Regions from separate parts of the Parasphingomonas caseinilytica genome, predicted to be linked through region 4. Evidence: predicted binding sites of a transcription regulator. Region 4 holds the regulator's gene; each other region holds the start of a gene.

Region 1 (4,809 bases), 230 kb from region 4:
GGGCGGCGTGCCCTTGCGCGTGCTGCAGATCCCGTTCCTCGAGGGCGACGACGCGCCTCTGCTGGTCGCGTTGCTCGACGAGGAAACCAACATCGCCACCCCGGCGATCGGCGGAAATGCCACCGCGCATGTCCGCAGCCTCGTCAGCCTGATGCCGTTCGGCATGGCCCTGGTCGATCGCGACGGGCGCTTCATCCAGATGAACGACGCCTTCGCGCGCGCCGCTCAGGTCGATCCGCACGCGCCGCCGCTTTATCCCGGCGATCTGCTGGTGCGCGAGGACAAGGGCGTGGTCGCCGATGCGATCCGTCGCTTCGCGAACGGCGCGACGCATTCGACCGATCTCGCGGTGCGGCTGAAGGATCATCCCGACGAGCCGGTCGCGCTTTCCATCGCCGGCGCCCGAGGGCTGGGCGAGGCGGCGGTGCTGCTCAGCCTGAAGGACAATGGCGAGGAGACGCGCCTGAAACGCGAGGTGGCGCAGGCGACGAAGATGCAGGCGGTGGGGCAGCTGGCCGGCGGTGTCGCACATGATTTCAACAACATCCTGACCGCGATCATCGGGCATTGCGACCTGATGCTGATGCGCCATACGCCCGGCGACAGCGATTACGACGATATCCAGCAGATCCGCGCCAATTCGAACCGCGCGGCCAGCCTGACGCGGCAATTGCTCGCCTTCTCGCGCCAGCAGACGCTGCGCCCGCAAGTGCTGCAACTGCCCGACGTGATTTCCGAGGTCTCCAACCTGCTCAAGCGGCTGCTGGGCGAGACAGTGACGCTCACCGTCAAGCACGGCCGCAGCCTGGGTGCGGTGCGCGCCGATCCGGGGCAGCTCGAACAGGTCGTTGTCAACCTCGCGGTCAATGCGCGCGACGCCATGATGTCCAAGGGCGGCGGCGGGGTGCTGTCGATCCAGACCAAGCAGGTGTCCTCGGCGCAGGTCCGCCACATGGGCAATGACATCCTGCCGATCGCCGATTACGTCGCGCTGGAAATTGCCGATACCGGCACCGGCATTCCGCCCGAAATTCTGCCCAAGATCTTCGAACCTTTCTTCACCACCAAGGAAGTGGGCAAGGGCACGGGCCTCGGCCTCTCCACCGTCTACGGCATCGTCAAGCAATCCGGCGGCTATATCTTCGCCGACAACAACAAGAGCGGGCCGGGCACGACCTTCACCATCTATCTGCCGGTCCACACCGCCACGGCCGCGCCCGAACCCGCCCGCGCGCCGGCGGTGGTGAAGGAGAAGCCGACCGATCTGTGGGGCACCGGCACGATCCTGCTGGTCGAGGACGAGGACATGGTGCGCGCGATCGCCGAGCGTGCGCTCAGTCGCCAGGGTTATACGGTGCTGACCGCCGAACATGGCGAGGCCGCGCTGGAAGTATTGGCGAAGAACGATCGGCCGGATTTGTTGATCTCCGACGTGATGATGCCGATCATGGACGGCCCGACGATGGTGCGGCAGGCGCGCGAACGCTATCCGGACCTGCCGATCCTGTTCATGTCGGGCTATGCCGAAGAAACGCTGCGCAAGTCGATCGACCTCGACAACGTCCAGTTCCTGGCAAAACCCTTTTCCGTGCAGCAACTTGCCGAGGCCGCCCGCGCCGTTCTGGTTGCGAAATAAGGTGGCGGGAGTCGGGTGCATTGGCTAAGGCCATGATATGACGGCTCCGCAACGCATCCTCATCGTCGAGGACGAACCCCTGATCGCGATGATGCTCGAGGATTTCCTCGAAGTGCTGGGCAAGGAGCTGGCGGGCCAGGCGGATAATGTCGGCGATGCGCTCGCGCTGGTCGCGGGCGGGGGGATCGATGCGGCGATCCTGGATGTGAACCTGCGCGGTGGCGAAAAGAGCTTCCCCATCGCCGATGCACTGGCGGCGCAGGGCGTGCCGTTCGTGTTCGCCACCGGCGGATCGCAGGACGGGCTTGGCGAGGAGCATCGTGATCGCCCGACGCTGGCCAAGCCGTTCACGATGGACGGCGTGGCGAAGGCGCTCGAAGCTCTAGGCTGACGGCTTAGGATTGGCGCCGGTTTCACGGTGTTGGAAAAAATTTCGTTCCGCTCTTGTTCCACGAGAACAAACGCGATACATGCTGCATCGGCGATTGAACGCGACGGGCGTTCGGTCTAGCGGTGGAGGCCCCCAATGGCGGTATCTTTGAAGGTCATCGACAGCAAAATGGCAGCATCCAACGATAAGGCGGCCGAGAAGGCCTCCGGCGAACGCGCCAAGGCGCTCGAAGCAGCGCTCGCGCAGATCGATCGTGCGTTCGGCAAGGGCTCGGCGATGAAGCTGGGGTCCAAACAGACGATGCAGGTCGAGACGATCTCGACCGGATCGCTCGGGCTGGACATCGCGCTCGGCGTCGGCGGCCTGCCGCGTGGTCGCGTGATCGAAATCTATGGCCCGGAAAGCTCGGGCAAGACGACGCTGGCGCTGCACGTCATCGCCGAGGCGCAGAAGACCGGTGGTACCGCCGCGTTCGTCGATGCCGAACATGCGCTCGATCCGGTCTATGCCAAGAAACTCGGCGTCAATATCGATGAACTGATCGTGTCGCAGCCGGATACCGGCGAGCAGGCGCTTGAGATCGTCGATACGCTGGTGCGGTCGAACGCGATCGACGTGCTGGTGGTGGACTCGGTCGCCGCGCTCGTGCCGCGCGCCGAAATCGAGGGCGAGATGGGCGACAGCCATGTCGGCTTGCAGGCACGACTGATGTCGCAGTCGCTGCGCAAGCTCACCGGGTCGATCAGCCGTTCGCGGTGCATGGTGATCTTCATCAACCAGCTGCGCATGAAGATCGGCGTGATGTACGGCAATCCCGAGACGACGACCGGGGGCAACGCGCTGAAATTCTATGCTTCTGTTCGTCTCGACATCCGTCGCACCGGGCAGATCAAGGATCGCGAAGAGATCATCGGCAACACCACACGGGTGAAGGTGGTGAAGAACAAGGTCGCGCCGCCGTTCAAGCAGGTCGAATTCGACATCATGTACGGTCAGGGCGTGTCGAAGATCGGCGAGATTCTCGATCTCGGCGTCAAGGCCGGTTTGGTCGAGAAATCGGGCGCTTGGTTCAGCTATGACAGCGTGCGCATCGGCCAGGGTCGCGAGAATTCGAAGACGTTCCTGAAGGAACATCCGGAAATGTGCGACCGCCTCGAAAAGGCGATCCGCACCCGCACCGACAAGGTGGCCGAGGAAATGATGGCCGGGCCGGAGCCCGAAGACGATACCGACGACGAGATGTAATGCCTGCGCCCCTCTCCGATGAGAGGGGCGGGGTATACGATGGGGAACGCCACCACACGATGGTCGGCGAAGTCTTTATCGTGCCTGCTCACGAAGCGTTTCAAGGCGGCGTTCCAATGCGCGTCGCACACACATGGAAAGGCTCGCCCGCGTCGGCGAGCCTTTCGCGTTGGTTTTCGAGGGCGTTGGGTTTCGGGGCCGTTAGGCGGGAACCGTCGCGTCAATCCCGGTGTGTGTCCCGCTCTCGCAACCCGTCTCGTCTTTCCCGCGCAGGCGGGAATCCATAGTCTCGACGTTCAGTAAGGATTCCTACCTGCAAGGTAATGACGGTTAGGCGCGGCTTGGGTCTTCGGCCTCGACACCATTACGATCTGGATGCAACGCCTATCCCCGTTGTCCCTAACTTGTCGAAGGGCTGTTTTTCCTTCGGCGATAACAGGAGGAGGTCGGTGCTTCGACAGACTCAGCACGAACGGGGAAGACGTGGGACCGTCCCATAATCTAAGCGCATCAAACTTTACCATAATTAGTCTGGCGCGCGGCTAACGGCGGAACGTCTAATTCTGGGTGGAAAATGAACGTTAAGCACTGCACGGCAAAGGGTTCATAAGCCCCGACTCTTAAGCGCGCGCTTCACCGCGAAGCGGTAGATAACGTAGGTGAAGAAATACCCCGTCAGTATCAGACCGACTAGCTGCCAGTCTGGCAGATCACCCCGGAAATGTCCGAAGCAATAGCCGCCGAGAGCGAGCAGGGCGAACACTACCAAAAACCATCCGCGTTCGACCGTTTTGGCTTTCTGGAACTTATCCATACGGAACTCCAATGCGCGGAGACCTCGTGCAGCCGACATAGGCTGATCGCAAGTGACGAGGTGCAGCGTTATTCCCCGATGAGGAAAACGACCGCAAGTGGGCGTAAGCGGCCTGTCCGCTTTCGGGGACACCGCCGAGCGCGCGGAACGTCCGATTGTGGGTGGTTAGCTGACGTTCGCACGCTCTACCCACGATCGAAACACGCCGATCGCATTCCCAAGATCAAGAGGGCCGCACGCCGCCTCAAACCTGCCGCCGCTAACATCAGCAACCCACCATGATCCTAAGCGCCTCCACTCGTTTAGATCGGTGGCTGGTTCTCCTACGGATACCTTCTCAAACACGCGCCCTTGCAGATTTGTCTCTCTCAGGTCAATGACGACCGTCCAGCCGGGATTGTCCAGCGTGTCTATCTTCACGCCATAGGAGTGTTCCCAGTCATCATTACATTCGGCCAGATACCAAGAGGCCAGCCAGCTTAGGTTGTCGTCGCTCATGCCCCGATCATCGCCGAAAGGCGGAATGTCTGCAATTGGGCACAGAGGCGGCCCGTCCGCTTTGCCGCTTCCGGTAGCCGCTTTTATCGATCACCTAGCGTCCTCCAACGGCAAACACTTGCGTCCGTCCCAGGCCAGGTAGAGACTTGCGCCAAAGGGAGCACGATCATCGACGCGAGCGAATGGACCGGAGCGGTCGGCGATGTCTGGGCTGCGGAATGGCGG
Region 2 (4,809 bases), 330 kb from region 4:
AGGGCTTCTTCGCCGAAGGCGGCCCAAAGGGCGCGGGCGGGATGAAGGGGCATCGCGGGCCACCGCCGGGTGCGGAAGAGTCGACCGGCTCGACCAGCAGCACCGATACGGCGTCCACCCAGCTCGATGCGCTGATGAAGATGCTCGAAAACCTGCGCAACAGCCAGGATTCCAAGGATTCCTACAGCGCCACCGGTACGAGTTCGACCACCAGCAGCAGCCAGTCCGGCCTTCTGATCAGCACCCTTGCCTGATCGCCTCGCGGACAGCCGGCATTCCGGGGAATGCCGGCTGCTCCATGCGCCTCAGGTCTCCACATCGACCGCGCTTTCCAGTACAACTGGCTCATCCCCATAGCGCGCAAGCGCCTCCACCGGCTGCATCGCCTCGATCTCGCGGGCACCGGGTTCGATATTCAGATCCTTCAGCTTACGCGCCGTGACCAAAGTGCGGCTTTCGAAGCTGGACACGAACGTATTGTAATTGTTGACCGCGCTGGTCAGCCCGCCGCCGACCTTGCGCAGGTCACTGGCTGCTTTGGCTAGGCGATCGAACAATTCCTTGCCGAGTTCGCCGATCTGTCGCGCCTCCTTCGCCAGCCGCTCCTGCCGCCAGACGGCCGACACCGTGCGGGCGATGGCGATGAGGTTGGTGGGGGTCGCCAGCAGAACGCGCTTTTCGAACGCGAAGTCCCACAGGCCCGGTTCCTGTTCGAGCGCGGCGGAGAGGAAATGTTCGCCGGGCACGAACATGATGACGTAATCCGGAGCGTCGGCGAACTGGCTCCAATAGGCCTTGTTGCCCAAGCCGTTGATATGCGCCTTCATCGACGCCGCGTGAAGCGTCAGGCCCCTCGCCCGCTCGACTTCGTCGACCGCACCGAAGGCATCCTGATAGGCGTTGAGCGAAACTTTGGCATCGATCACGAGGCTTCGGCCGCCAGGAACGGTGACGATCGCATCGGGACGGAGCCGCCCGCCCTCATCGCCGCCGGCGACGGAAACCTCGGTCTGGAAATCGGTATGTTCGGATAAGCCACAGGATTCCAGGACATTCTTCAACTGCTGCTCGCCCCAGCGGCCGCGCGATTTGGGAGCGTTGCGCAAGGAGTTGACCAGTTTGGCGGCTTCGCTGGAAACCTTCTCCTGGCCGATGCGCATCTGTTCGATCTGGCCCTTGAGTTCGCTGAAGGCGCCCTTCCGCTCGCTCTCGACCTTGCCAACGGCTTCCTCATATTTCAGCAGGCGATCGCTGACCGGTTGCAGCATCGACTTCAAATTCTGGCCGGCCGTTTCCTCGGATTGCTTGAAGCGTTCGTCAGCGCGCTTGAGGAAGTTCGTCTGCGCCTCGGTCAGCAGCTTGCCGGCGACGTCGCTGAACTGTGCGGCCATGACGTCCTTCGCTTCGCGCAGTTCGAGCATACGGGCGTTGTGAACGTCGCGCTGCTCGATCATACGCGCCTCGAACGCCTCGGCCTGCGCGGTGAGCGTGGCGAGCCGGGTGCGCGCCGAATCGCGATCGTCGCGGATCGTTTCAAGTTCCTCGCGCAGATCGGCGGCAGCGCGTGCGCGTTCCTCGGCCGAGGCGAGATCGACGATCGCGCGCTTGAATTCCTCGGTTCGGGCATCGCGATCGGCGCGGGCCTGCGCGGCGGAACGGTTGCCGACCAGCCAGCCGAGCGCCAGACCGACGATGATCGCAACCATTGCGACGGCGAGGATCTCCATCAGCGTGCGCCTGCGAATGTTGAATGGGTCGAGGTGCCAGCGGGGTTTTGCCGGCTCGTGATGGCGCGATTGGCATCGTCGCGAAGCGTTGGACTGGAGGGCACGACGAACGGCACGGCGGAGAAATCGGACACTAACATGGCCGGAACATAGATTGAACACCACACGGAAGACAGATGGAAAATCTGCCGCTCCCGACTTGCGGCTCAGTTTTCCACCGTTACGACGTGGCACCATGCTGTCAGACATCGAAATCTCACGCGCCGCCACGCTTCGACCCATCGGCGAGATCGCCGCGAAACTCTCGATCCCGCCGGACGCCGTAGAACCCTATGGGCATTTCAAGGCGAAGATCGATCTGTCGCGCGTTCCCGCCACCGGCCGGCAGGGCAAGCTTATCCTGGTGACGGCGATCAACCCCACCCCGGCCGGCGAGGGCAAATCGACCACCTCCGTTGGTCTGGCGGACGCGCTGAACCGAATCGGGCGGCAGACGGTGCTGTGCCTGCGCGAGCCGTCTTTGGGCCCATGCTTCGGCACCAAGGGCGGCGCGGCGGGCGGGGGATATGCGCAGGTCGCCCCGATGGAAGACATCAATCTCCATTTCACCGGTGATTTCCACGCCATCACCAGCGCGCACAATCTGCTGGCGGCGATGATCGACAATCATGTCCATTGGGGCAATGCGCTCGACATCGACGTGCGGCGGATCGTGTGGCGGCGGGTGCTGGACATGAACGACCGAGCGCTGCGCGATATCGCGCAATCGCTGGGCGGGCCGGCGAACGGATATCCGCGCGAGAGCGGATTCGACATCACGGTCGCGTCGGAGGTGATGGCGATCCTGTGCCTGGCCACCGACCTGCACGATCTAGAGGCGCGGCTGGGGCGGATCGTGGTCGCCTATACGCGGGACCGCAGGCCGGTGACGGCGCGCGACCTGAAGGCGGATGGCGCCATGGCGGTGCTGCTGGCGCAGGCGATAAAGCCGAACCTAGTTCAGACGCTAGAGGGCACGCCCGCGTTCGTGCACGGCGGGCCGTTCGCCAATATCGCGCATGGCTGCAACTCGGTGATCGCGACGCGGACGGCACTGGCGCTGGGCGATTATGTCGTGACGGAGGCCGGGTTCGGTGCGGATCTGGGGGCGGAGAAATTCTTCGACATCAAGTGCCGGCAGTCGGGGCTGAAACCGGCCGCCGCGGTGATCGTGGCGACGGTGCGCGCGCTGAAGATGAATGGCGGGGTCGCCAAGGCCGATCTTGGCGGCGAGGACGTGGCGGCGGTGCGGCGCGGTGGCGTCAATCTGGCGCGGCATATCGAGAATGTGCGGATGTTCGGCGTGCCGGTGGTGGTGGCGATCAATCGCTTCGATGGTGACAGTGCGGGCGAACTTGACGTGATCCGCGAGATTGCGGCGGCGCAAGGGTCCGAGGCGGTATTGTGCACGCATTGGTCGGATGGTGGCGCGGGCGCGGAGGCGCTGGCGCAGAAGGTGGCGGACCTGTGCGACCACGGTGCCGCGCAATTCGCGCCGCTTTACGGCGACGAACTGTCGTTATTCGACAAGATCAACACTGTCGCGACGCGCGTGTACCGTGCCGAGGAGGCGATCGCCGATCCGGGGGTGCATGCGCAGTTGAAGCGCTGGGAAGAGGCCGGCTACGGTGCCCTGCCCGTGTGCATGGCAAAGACGCAGTATAGCTTCTCGACCGATCCGGCGAAGCTCGGCGCGCCGACCGGGCATGTGGTGCCGGTCCGCGAGGTGCGCCTCAGCGCGGGTGCGGGGTTCGTGGTGGCGATCTGCGGGGAAATCATGACGATGCCGGGTCTGCCGAGGGTGCCGGCGGCGGAGGCGATCCGCTTCGGGTCGGACGGGGAGATCGAGGGATTGTTTTGATGGACGCGGAGAAGCTCTATCTCCGGGCGCTCGAAATTCGGGAAGGGAAAGGGCGTGGAACATGGGTCGCGAAGCTCCGCCACCTTTCCCTGCGCGGCCATACCGATGCCATGATCGAGCTGGCGAGTTGGTACACTTGCGATAATCAGCCCGATGATCTGCTTGGGATGGGCGAGCCTTACACTGCCGCAAATCTCTATTATCGTGCTTGGCGTAAGGGCGATGCTCGCGCGGCCCAGCACTTGGCGCTGAGCTACTTCAACCGTGGCGATATGCTGCGTTTTCGGCTTTGGCTGCGACGGGCAGCAAAGCTGGGCGAACACGACTGCCAAATATTGGTCAGGTGTTTTGAGACGCGCCTGTATCACCAGACAGCGAAACGGGTTGGCAGGCTGCGACCGATCATGAAACGTGATGGATTTGTTTGAGCATCACGCCTGATAGTCACCCCAGCGCTGGCTGGGGTCTCGTACGGATGGCGTTGATTGAGGCGGGCCTCAACCCGCCTTGCGCGCCTTGGTGAGCTTCTTCATCAGCATGTCGCGCTTCAGCTTCGAAATGTGATCGGTGAAGAGCACGCCGTTGAGGTGATCGATTTCATGCTGGATCGCGGTCGCCATCAGGCCGTCGAATTCGGCTTCGTGGGCGGCGCCCTTGTCGTTGAGCCATTTGATCGTGCAGCGCGCGGGGCGTTCGACCTCGGCATACTGCTCGGGAATCGACAGGCAGCCTTCGTTGTAGCTGGCGAATTCCTCGCTGAGTGCGACGATTTCCGGGTTGATGAAGACGTGCGGTGCGCGGACGGGTTTGGCGTCTTCCTCGTCGCTTTCGGGTTCCTGTAGATCGATCACGACGATGCGCTGTTCGATCGCGACCTGCGTCGCGGCGAGGCCGATGCCCCGCGCGTCGTACATCGTGTCGAACATGTCGGAGACGATGGCACGGACGGCATCGTTCACTTCAGCGACGGGCTTGGCGACGGCGCGCAGGCCGGGGTGCGGGACTTCCAGGATTTCGAGAATTGCCATGGTCGCGCGCTAGGAAAACCGCGCGGTTACGTCAAGCGACCGCCATCACGTCACGGGTCGCCTTGCCCTGAGCGCCTGCGCCAGCGTTCCTTCGTCGAGATAATCGAGTTCGCCGCCGACCGGCAGTCCATGGGCGAGCTGGGTTACGCGGACG
Region 3 (4,809 bases), 110 kb from region 4:
ATGCCCCAGGCGAGCTTGTATTCGTCACGTCCGCCGGGGATCTTGAACGCCGGCACCTTGATCAGGTCTCCGGTCGGCGCGAAGGCGGGACGGCTGCTGGTCGGCGAATAGACCCGTACCGTCACCCCTTTCGACAGCAGATAGCCGACGAGCAGGTTCAGCGCCTGATTGGCGCCGTCTCGCGTGTAATTGTAGTTGCCGCTGAAGAGGGCGACGCGGAGGTCCGTCGGCTGCATGGTGGCGCGGCCATAGCGAAGCGCGGGCCCCGTGACTATCTCCCGCTCGAATCAACGGAGTGCTGCGCCATGACCGACCTGTCCGCCTTTCCGATCACCACGCGCTGGCCGGCGGAGGATCCGACCCGCATCCAGCTCTATTCTTTGCCCACGCCGAACGGGGTGAAGGCGTCGATCATGCTGGAGGAAACCGGGCTGCCGTACGAGGCGCATCTGGTCGATTTCGCGAAAAACGATCAGAAATCCGACGCGTTCGTCTCGCTCAATCCCAACGGCAAGATCCCGGCGATGATCGATCCGGACGGTCCGGGCGGGCAGCCGATCGGGGTGTTCGAAAGCGGTGCGATTCTGCTGTATCTGGCGGAGAAGACGGGCGCTTTGCTCGGCAGCGGACCGGCTGATCGCTGGCAGGCGATCCAGTGGGTGATGTTCCAGATGGGCGGCGTCGGGCCGATGTTCGGGCAACTCGGCTTCTTCAACAAGTTCGCCGGTAAGGATTGGGAGGATGAGCGGCCCCTGGGGCGCTATGTCGATGAGGCGAAACGGCTGCTCGGCGTCATGGACGCGGCGCTGGCTGGGAAGACCTGGTTTCTGGGCGATGACTATTCGATCGCCGATGTGTCGATGATCGGGTGGGTGAACAATCTGATCACGTTCTACGAGGCGCGGGAGATCGTGGGTTTCGAGGCCTACAAGGGTGTCGGCGCTTGGCTTGAGCGTGGCTTGGCGCGGCCGGCGGTGCAGCGCGGGTTGAAGATTCCGGCGCGGGGCTGACGGCTTGGTGACAAAAGAAAACGGGCCGGCGGATATTTCCGCCGGCCCGTTCCCATTCCGCTCAACTTATTTGAAGCGAAGGCCGACGCCCAGCAGCACGCGCTGACGCGACGTGTGATCGTTGTAGTTCGAATAGACGTACTGACCCGACACATACAGGCCGGACATCGCGCCGGAGAACTTGTCCGCCATCGACAGCTCAACGCCGCCACCGACCTGATAGCCGTCTGTGCCGAAATGCTCGTACGTGCTGTTCTGGGCCAAAGGCGCGGTGAAGCGCGAGCGTTGTTCGTTGTTCACGTAACCGCCCTTGCCGAATACCAGCAACTGCGGCGTGACGAGAACGCCGGCGCGAACGGCAACGCCATATTCCTCGAACGACCGGACGCTGCGCGTGCCGCCGTTCACGGACGTGTTGTTCTCGTTCCAGCCGTCCGCACGCCAGTAGCTGCCTTCCGGACCGATCACGATACGATCGCCGATCATGCCGTCGAAGCCGATCGTGCCACCATAGCCGAGCTTGTCGTTATGGACTCCCTGCGACTGGAAACGATCGCCGCCGACATTGCCTTCGATGCGGATGCCACGGAAGCTGGTTGCCGGTGCAGCGCTGATGTCGGTGGTCGACATTTCGGTTGGGGCGGGGGCGACATCTTGCGCCATCGCGGGCGAGGCGGCCAGTGGCAGCAGGATGGCGCAGGAGGCCAGGAACAGATTACGCATTGCAAACCCTTATGTTTTTGTAGTGATCGGAGCGGGCGCAACGATGGAGCTGCGGGTTGGTTCCGCCTATTTTTGTGCAAGCGCTAACAGGTTGGAGAAATCTGCCGGAACGGACGCCTAAAATGGTTTGTTCCCGTATCGTTCTTCGTTTAAAGGCTGATCATGGCTAAACCCCAGAAACGCTATGTCTGCCAATCCTGCGGTTCGGTGTCGCATCGCTGGGCCGGGCAGTGTGCCGATTGTTCCGAATGGAACTCGATGGTGGAGGATGCGGGCGGCGGGAACGTCACGCCGTTTCAGGCCAAGCACAATCTGCAATCCGGCGGGCGGACGATGCAGCTGGTCGGGCTGGATGCGGAGATCGCGCTGCCGGAACGCATGCCGAGCGGTATTGCGGAGCTGGACCGGGCGTTGGGCGGCGGATTCGTCGAAGGGTCGGCGACGTTGATCGGCGGCGATCCGGGCATCGGCAAATCGACCCTGTTGTTGCAGGCGGCGGCGAAGATGGCGTTGGCCGGGCTGAAGGTTGCTTACGTTTCGGGCGAGGAAGCGGCGGATCAGGTGCGGTTGCGTGCGCGGCGGCTGGGGCTTGGCAATGCGCCGGTGCAACTGGCGGCGGCGACCTCGACGCGCGATATCCTGACGACGTTGGGGAGCAGCCAGCCGCCGGCGCTGCTGGTGATCGATTCGATCCAGACGATGCACAGCGACCTGATCGAGGGGGCGCCGGGGACGGTGAGCCAGGTGCGCGCCTCCGCTCAGGAATTGATCCGCTTCGCCAAGGAGCGCGGCACGGCGGTGGTACTGGTCGGGCATGTCACCAAGGATGGCAGCATCGCGGGGCCGCGCGTGCTGGAGCATATGGTCGATACGGTGCTGAGCTTCGAGGGCGAACGTAGCCACCAATATCGTATCCTGCGCGCTATCAAGAACCGCTTCGGCGGGACGGACGAGATCGGGGTGTTCGCGATGGTCGCCGAAGGGCTGGCGGAGATCGCCAACCCATCGGCGCTGTTCCTGACGCAGCGCGACGAAAGCGTGACGGGGACGACGGTGTTCCCGGCGCTGGAGGGGACTCGACCGGTGCTGGTCGAGATCCAGGCACTGGTCGTGCGGCTGGCGAGCGGGGCGACGCCCAGGCGGGCGGTGGTCGGCTGGGATTCGGGGCGGCTGGCGATGGTGCTGGCGGTGCTGGAGGCGCGCTGCGGGCTGAGTTTCTCGTCGTGCGAAGTGTATCTGAATATCGCGGGTGGATATCGCGTGTCCGATCCGGCGGCCGATCTGGCGGTGGCGGCGGCGTTGGTGTCGGCACTGAGCGAGCGGCCGGTGGCGGTGGATGCGGTGGCGTTCGGCGAGATCGCCTTGTCGGGCGAACTCAGGCCAGTGGCGCATGGTGCGCTGCGGTTGAAGGAAGCGGGCAAATTGGGGTTCGAACGCGCTTTGGTGCCCTCCGCGCTGGCGGGCGAGAAGAGCCCGTTGAAGCTGACCGGGTTCCGCACGCTCGGGGCTTTCGTTGACCATATGCTCGGGCGTGGGTAGCGGTTTCGGAGCCGTTATTTCCGCTTGCGTCGAGCGGCGGGGGCTTTGGGACATATGATGGGACTTTCCGCACTCGACATCCTCGTCCTGATCGCCGTGCTGGGGTCTGCGATCATGGGGCTGATGCGCGGCTTCGTGGCAGAGGTGCTGTCGCTGTTCGCCTGGGTGGCGATCGTGTTCGTGGTGAAGCTGTTCCACACGCCGCTCGCCTCCGCGCTGTCGGGCGTGGTGGGGACGGTTTCGGGCGCCGCGGTGCTGGCGTTCGCGATCCTGGCCGGGCTGACCTATTTCGGCGGGCGGATGGTGGCGAACGCGCTGGGATCGCGCACCCGGACCTCGATCCTCGGGCCACTGGATCGTGCGCTCGGCTTCGGTTTCGGCGCGATCAAGGGGTTGATCATGTCGAGCCTCGTCTTCCTGCTCGTCGTGCTGGTGACCGACACGATGAGTGGCGGGCCGTCCCGGCGTCCGCTATGGTTGAAGGACTCGCAGACCTATCCGTTGCTCAATGCCACCAGCGCGAGCATCGCCGATTTCGTCGATCGGCGACGCAAGGGTCTGCCGGTGTTCGGGCCGCATGATGCCGGCGGCACTGCGGACAACAATTCGTCCTGAGGCGATGCCACAACGCTTTGCGGCAGAACGCTTTGGGGGTGTGCCGACGCGCAATGTCGCCTACATCGCGGGAATGAATGCGCCGCTCTACAATACCGAAATCCTGCGCCTTGCCGCGACGATACCATATCAGGAGCGTCTCGCCGATCCGATGGGCACGTCCGAGAAACGCTCGCCGATCTGCGGAAGTCGCGTGACGGTGGATATCGATCTCGGGCCGGACGGTCGGGTGGGCGCGGTCGGGATGCTGGTGCGGGCCTGTGCGTTGGGGCAGGCATCTTCGTCTTTGCTATCGGCGGACGTAATCGGGAAATCGCCCGGAGAACTGGCCGAAGCGCGCGATGCGGTCGCGGCGTGGCTGGCGGGCGAGGGGCCGTTGCCCGATTGGCCGGGGTTCGACCTGTTCACGCCCGCGCTGAGCCATAGCGCGCGCCACGCCTCGATCCGACTGGCGTTCGAGGCCGCCGCCGAAGCCGCCGCACTTGCCGCCGCAAAAGACGGGACCGCCTGATGCACGACGCCGGTGATGCCGTTTCCCTGCTGCGTGATGGCGTGGTGCTGCTCGGGTTCGGGCTGGTCTTCGTGCTGCTGTTCCGGCGGCTCGGCCTGGGTGCGACCCTGGGCTATCTCGTCGCGGGTGCCGTTGTGGGGCCGCACGTGCTGGGTTTGGTGGGGGACGCGGAATCGAAGATCGGGGTGGCCGAACTCGGCATCACTTTGCTGTTGTTCATCGTAGGGCTGGAACTGAACCCCAGCCGGTTGTGGCGGATGAAGCAGGAGATTTTCGGGCTCGGGCTGTTGCAGGTTGTGCTGTGCGGCGCTGCTGTATCGGCGGTCGTCCTGTTCGCGACGCATAGCTCGATTGCGGCGGCGCTGGCGCTGGGCCTGCCGCTCGCTTTGTCCTCGACCGCGCAGGTGTTGC
Region 4 (4,809 bases):
ATCGCGACGTTCGAGGCGCGGGTGGACAGCATCCAGCCGCTGCCGGCGCGCGAACTGGTGCGATTGCGACTGGCACCGATCCGGGTGGCGGAGGCTGGGGCAGGGCGGAGTCCAATGGCGCTGCCCGCGTTCGTTCGGGTCAATCTGGCTGAGGCGGATGTGCCGAAGGGGCTGACGCGCGGAGCGGTGATCGCGCTGCGGGCGCGGCTGATGCCGCCGCCCCAGCCTGCGGTGCCGGGCGCTTATGATTATGCACGGGTGGCGTGGTTCGACCGGATCGGCGGAACCGGGCGGGGATTTGCGCCGGTCAGGATCGTGACAGCGGGCGAAGGCGAGGGATCGGCACTGAGGCAGCGATTGTCGGCACATATCGAGAACAGTCTGGAGGGCAGTGCGGGCGGCATCGCCAGCGCGTTGGCGACCGGAGACGAAGGCGCGATATCCGAGGAGGATGCGGAGGCGATGCGGCGTTCGGGGCTGGCGCATCTGTTGTCGGTCAGCGGGCTGCATATAACGGCCGTCGTCGCTGCGACGATGCTGGTGGTGGTGCGCTTGCTGGCGTTGAGCCCGTGGCTGGCATTGCGGTTTCGCCTGCCGTTGATCGCGGCGGGCGCGGGGGCGGCGGCGGCGATCGGCTACACTCTGCTGACGGGATCGCAGGTGCCGACGATCCGATCGTGCGTGGCGGCCTTGCTGGTGCTGGTGGCGCTGGCGATGGGGCGGGAGGCGATGACGCTCAGGCTGGTCGCGGCGGGGGCGGTGATCGTGTTGCTGTTGTGGCCGGAGGCACTGGCCGGGCCGAGTTTCCAGCTGTCGTTCGCGGCGATCACCGCGATCGTGGCGTTGAACGAACATCCGGGGATTCGCGCGCTGGTAGCCGCGCGGGACGAGCCGGGCACGAAGAAGTTCGGGCGGGCGATCGGGGCGCTGGTGCTGACCGGTCTGGCGGTGGAGATCGCGCTGCTGCCGATCGGGTTGTACCATTTCCACAAGGCCGGACTCTATGGCGTGGTGGCCAACATCGTCGCGATTCCGCTGACGACCTTTGTGATCATGCCGATGGAGGCGCTGTCCCTGGCGTTCGACTTCGTTGGCCTCGGTGCGTCGCTCTGGTGGGTGACCGACAAGGCGCTGGCGGTCCTTTTGTGGATCGCGCGGACGACGGCGGAGGCTCCGGGATCGGTTGCGGCATTGCCCGCCATGCCTGCGGGGGCGTTTGCCGCGACGGTGATCGGCGGATTGTGGATCGCCTTGTGGCGGACCCGGTGGCGGCGACTGGGGATCGCGCCGCTCGGGTTCGGTATCGTCTGGGCGTTGATCACCCCGGCGCCGGACCTGCTGGTGACGGGCGATGGACGGCATGTCGCGGTGCGGACGACGAATGGCGGGCTGGCGATGCTGCGCGATCGGGCGGGCGACTACATTTCCGACACTTTGGCCGAGAATGGCGGGGTGGACGGCGCGCCGATGTTACTGTCCGAACGATCCGAGGCGCGGTGCAGTCGTGATCTGTGCCTGATCGAGCGTGAGGCGGACGGGCGGGCCTGGCGGATTCTGGCGACGCGCAGTGCGTATCTGGTGCCGGTGGCGGAGCTTGTCGCCGCCTGTGTGACGGCGGATATCGTCGTGAGCGAGCGGTGGTTGCCTAAGGGGTGTCGTCCGCGCTGGCTGCGATTGGACAAGACCATGCTGGCGCAGACGGGGGGTGTGGCTGTCACCCTGTTGCGGCAGAGCGTCGTCAGCGTGGTGCGGCCGGGGGATCGGCATCCGTGGCGGGTGGCGAGTGCCGATAACGCGCCGTCCAGTTCGTTCGGGAGATCGCGCTTTTCCGGTGATCGCTGGCATCCGCGTGCAGCACGCAGGGGTGCGGAGTGAGTCTGGTTTGATCGCCTGGAGCGCGATGACTTTAAATAAAACCGTTCGTGCTGAGCTTGTCGAAGCACGTCCCCCGCACGGACGGTTGCGCCTGAAGCACGTCCTTCGACAAGCTCAGGACGAACGGAAAGGGGAATGGTTCAACCTCACGTGCCCATGCTCTAATGAGCAATGGAGCGCCATCAGCACGGGCGTAGTCACCCCATGCCGAACGCGGCCGGCCGAAATAACGGGCGTATCGAAAGCCGCTTGATGGATCCCGGATCAAGTCCGGGATGACGGCGTGGTTAGGACTGCATTCTATGACGATGAGCGCCTTGCCGGCCTCCGTTGGAAAGCCGATGCAAAACGACCGCCCGCCCGAAGCTTCGAACGTCAGTCGTAGCGGCGGAGCAGGCCGGCGAGCTTTCCCTGAACGCGCACCTGCTGCGGCGCGTAGCGCTGCGGATCATAGGCGCGGTTGGCGGGATCGAGCCGGATCATCGCGCCTTCGCGGCGGAAATATTTGAGCGTCGCCTCGCTATCTTCGATCAGCGCGACGACGATCTCCCCGTCGCGGGCGGTATCGGCGCGCCGAATGAGGGCGTAATCGCCATCCAGGATACCGGCCTCGACCATCGAATCGCCGGACACTTCGAGCGCATAATGCTCACCGCCACCGAGCAGGGCCGCCGGCACGGCGAGCATCGCACTCCCCTCGAACGCCTCAATCGGCACACCGGCCGCGATCCGGCCGTGCAGCGGGATCTCGATCACGTCGTTGGCGGGCTGCGGAAGGCTGCGGATATTGACCTCCGGCGCCTTGACCGCAGGTTTGGTCTCGCCGCGCTCGGGCATCTTGAGCACTTCGAGCGCGCGGGCGCGATTGGGCAGGCGGCGGATGAACTTACGTTCCTCGAGCGCGCTGATGAGGCGGTGAACGCCGGACTTCGACTTGAGGTCGAGCGCCTCCTTCATCTCCTCGAACGAGGGCGATACGCCCGATTCCTCGAGCCGATCGTTGATGAAGCAGATAAGCTCGTGCTGCTTGCGCGTAAGCATTGCGTTCCTCCGTCAGAACAGACGAGGAACCTTTATGGAACACTTCGATGGGTGTCAAGCGAGCGGGAGGATGTCCACCGACTCGCCTGTTTCCGCTGACGGAGCGTAAGCCGGGCGCAGCACCAGACAGTTGGCGCGGGCGAGCGTGCGCAGCATCGAACTGTCCTGAATCGTCGAAGCGTAGACGCGTCCGTCGCGCAATTCGGCGCGAAGATAATCGGTGCGGTGATCGTTGGCGCGCAGCGGTTCGCCGAGCGGGGCGGCGAGCGTGCGGGGCAGGGGATCGGCCGCGCCGGACATGGCGGCGATCAGCGGGCGGAGGAAGATCGTCGCGGTGACGAAGGCCGACACCGGATTTCCGGGCAGACCGAGCACGACCGTTTCGCCCAACCGGCCCGCCATCATCGGCTTGCCGGGGCGAAGTGCGATCTTCCAGAAATCTATCGTCCCACCGGCCGCCTCCAGCGCGGGGCGAACGAGGTCGTGGTCGCCGACCGATGCGCCGCCGGTGGTGACGAGGATGTCGGCGCGGACGGCGGCGAAGGCGGCGGTCAGGACGGCGAGATCGTCGGGGATGATACCGAGATCGATGATGTCGACGGGCAGATCGCGCAGCATCGCGGCGAGCATCAGGCCGTTGGTTTCGGGCAATTTGGTTGGATCGTCGCTGCCGGGGCGGGCGAGTTCGTCGCCGGTGGCGGCGATGGCGACGGTCAGGCGGCGTATGACGGGAAGAGTGGCATGGCCGCCGAGGGCGACGAGCGCGAGTGCTGCGGGGGTGAGGCGGTCGCCTTTCGCGATCAACACGTCGCCGGCGGAGAAATCCAGCCCGCGGGGCCGGACGCTGCTGGCGTGGCGGGCGGGGCCTTCGCCGGTGAGGTGGATCGTGTCGCCTTCTCGCGTAGCCTCTTCCTGGACGAGGATGGTGTCTGCGCCGGGCGGCAATGCGGCGCCGGTGAAGATGCGCACCGTCTCGCCTGCACCGACCTGGCCGGCAAAGGCGTGGCCAGCGGCGCTCTCGCCGATCAGCGCGAACGGGCCGGGCAGGTCGTCGTAGCGGATCGCATAGCCGTCCATCGCCGACAGATCGGCGTCGGGCTGGGTGCGGCGGGCGTGGATCGCATCGGTCGGCCAGCGAGCGATCGCTTGGGCGAGCGGGATGGTTTCCTCGGGGATGGCGGGGGCGAGCGCGAAGAGACGGGTCTGGGCTTCTGCGACGGCGAGGAGGGCGGGAGGCATGAGGCGTTCAGTGTCACGATCATCGGCGCTGGAACAGGAAATATTCGCGCCGCTCGCCGCAAGGGTGTGACCCCAAAAACACACATTGGCCTTTTCGATCGGCGTGGGGAACTGTGTCACGATTCGGTCTCAATCGTTACATAGTGCTTCCGGCAAGGCGGGGATCAGCCAGATTTAGCGAGAGGGACAGCGGTGCCCGCATTGGCGGGCGGCGTGCCTTTTTGCGCATGAATTTCAATCAAACCAATAGTTTAGAGTTCAGGGACAGAATGATGTTGAACAAGACTTTCGCCAAATCCGCTTTGCTGATCGGCACGGCCTTCGGTGCGATGATGATCCCGACTTTGGCCGCCGCGCAGGACGTTCCTGCCGCAGCGCCGGTTGCGGACGCCGCCGACAGCGGCGAGATCGGCGAGATCGTGGTGACGGCCGAGCGCCGCAGCGAGAATCTGCAGAAGGTGCCGGTGTCGGTCGCGGTGGTGAACGGCGACAGCCTGCGCGCCTTCCAGAGCGGTGGCGAGGACGCGCTGTCGCTCGCCGGTCGTGTGCCGGGGCTTTATGCCGAGACGACCACCGGTCGCATCTTCCCGCGCTTCTACATTCGCGGCCTCGGCAATATCGATTTCTATCTCGGCGCGTCGCAGCCGGTGTCGA

The links. Region 4 encodes LexA, which represses DNA repair genes until DNA is damaged. Its sites were predicted from a motif close to GTTCCNCNCTTGTTCT; they were not measured.
Region 1: the regulator LexA is predicted to act here: its motif matches at 2,072-2,087, upstream of recA (recombinase RecA).
Region 2: the regulator LexA is predicted to act here: its motif matches at 1,872-1,887, upstream of U1738_RS01090 (formate--tetrahydrofolate ligase).
Region 3: the regulator LexA is predicted to act here: its motif matches at 1,863-1,878, upstream of radA (DNA repair protein RadA).

Annotation. Positions count from the first base shown of each region.
Region 1 is NZ_JAXOJL010000001.1:351,496-356,304, reverse strand. It holds gene U1738_RS01575 (hybrid sensor histidine kinase/response regulator) at 1-1,636, shown strand, start outside; gene U1738_RS01570 (response regulator) at 1,674-2,027, shown strand; gene recA (recombinase RecA) at 2,163-3,272, shown strand; gene U1738_RS01560 (hypothetical protein) at 3,877-4,086, opposite strand; gene U1738_RS01555 (immunity 53 family protein) at 4,252-4,584, opposite strand.
Region 2 is NZ_JAXOJL010000001.1:256,119-260,927, reverse strand. It holds gene U1738_RS01100 (hypothetical protein) at 1-254, shown strand, start outside; gene U1738_RS01095 (DNA recombination protein RmuC) at 306-1,727, opposite strand; gene U1738_RS01090 (formate--tetrahydrofolate ligase) at 1,963-3,627, shown strand; gene U1738_RS01085 (SEL1-like repeat protein) at 3,627-4,055, shown strand; gene def (peptide deformylase) at 4,125-4,655, opposite strand; gene recR (recombination mediator RecR) at 4,701-4,809, opposite strand, start outside.
Region 3 is NZ_JAXOJL010000001.1:469,003-473,811, reverse strand. It holds gene U1738_RS02195 (glycosyltransferase family 4 protein) at 1-236, opposite strand, end outside; gene U1738_RS02190 (glutathione S-transferase N-terminal domain-containing protein) at 306-1,010, shown strand; gene U1738_RS02185 (outer membrane protein) at 1,077-1,733, opposite strand; gene radA (DNA repair protein RadA) at 1,896-3,272, shown strand; gene U1738_RS02175 (CvpA family protein) at 3,330-3,887, shown strand; gene U1738_RS02170 (iron-sulfur cluster assembly scaffold protein) at 3,961-4,398, shown strand; gene U1738_RS02165 (cation:proton antiporter domain-containing protein) at 4,398-4,809, shown strand, end outside.
Region 4 is NZ_JAXOJL010000001.1:583,662-588,470, reverse strand. It holds gene U1738_RS02700 (ComEC/Rec2 family competence protein) at 1-1,875, shown strand, start outside; gene lexA (transcriptional repressor LexA) at 2,251-2,916, opposite strand; gene U1738_RS02690 (molybdopterin molybdotransferase MoeA) at 2,971-4,155, opposite strand; gene U1738_RS02685 (TonB-dependent receptor) at 4,428-4,809, shown strand, end outside.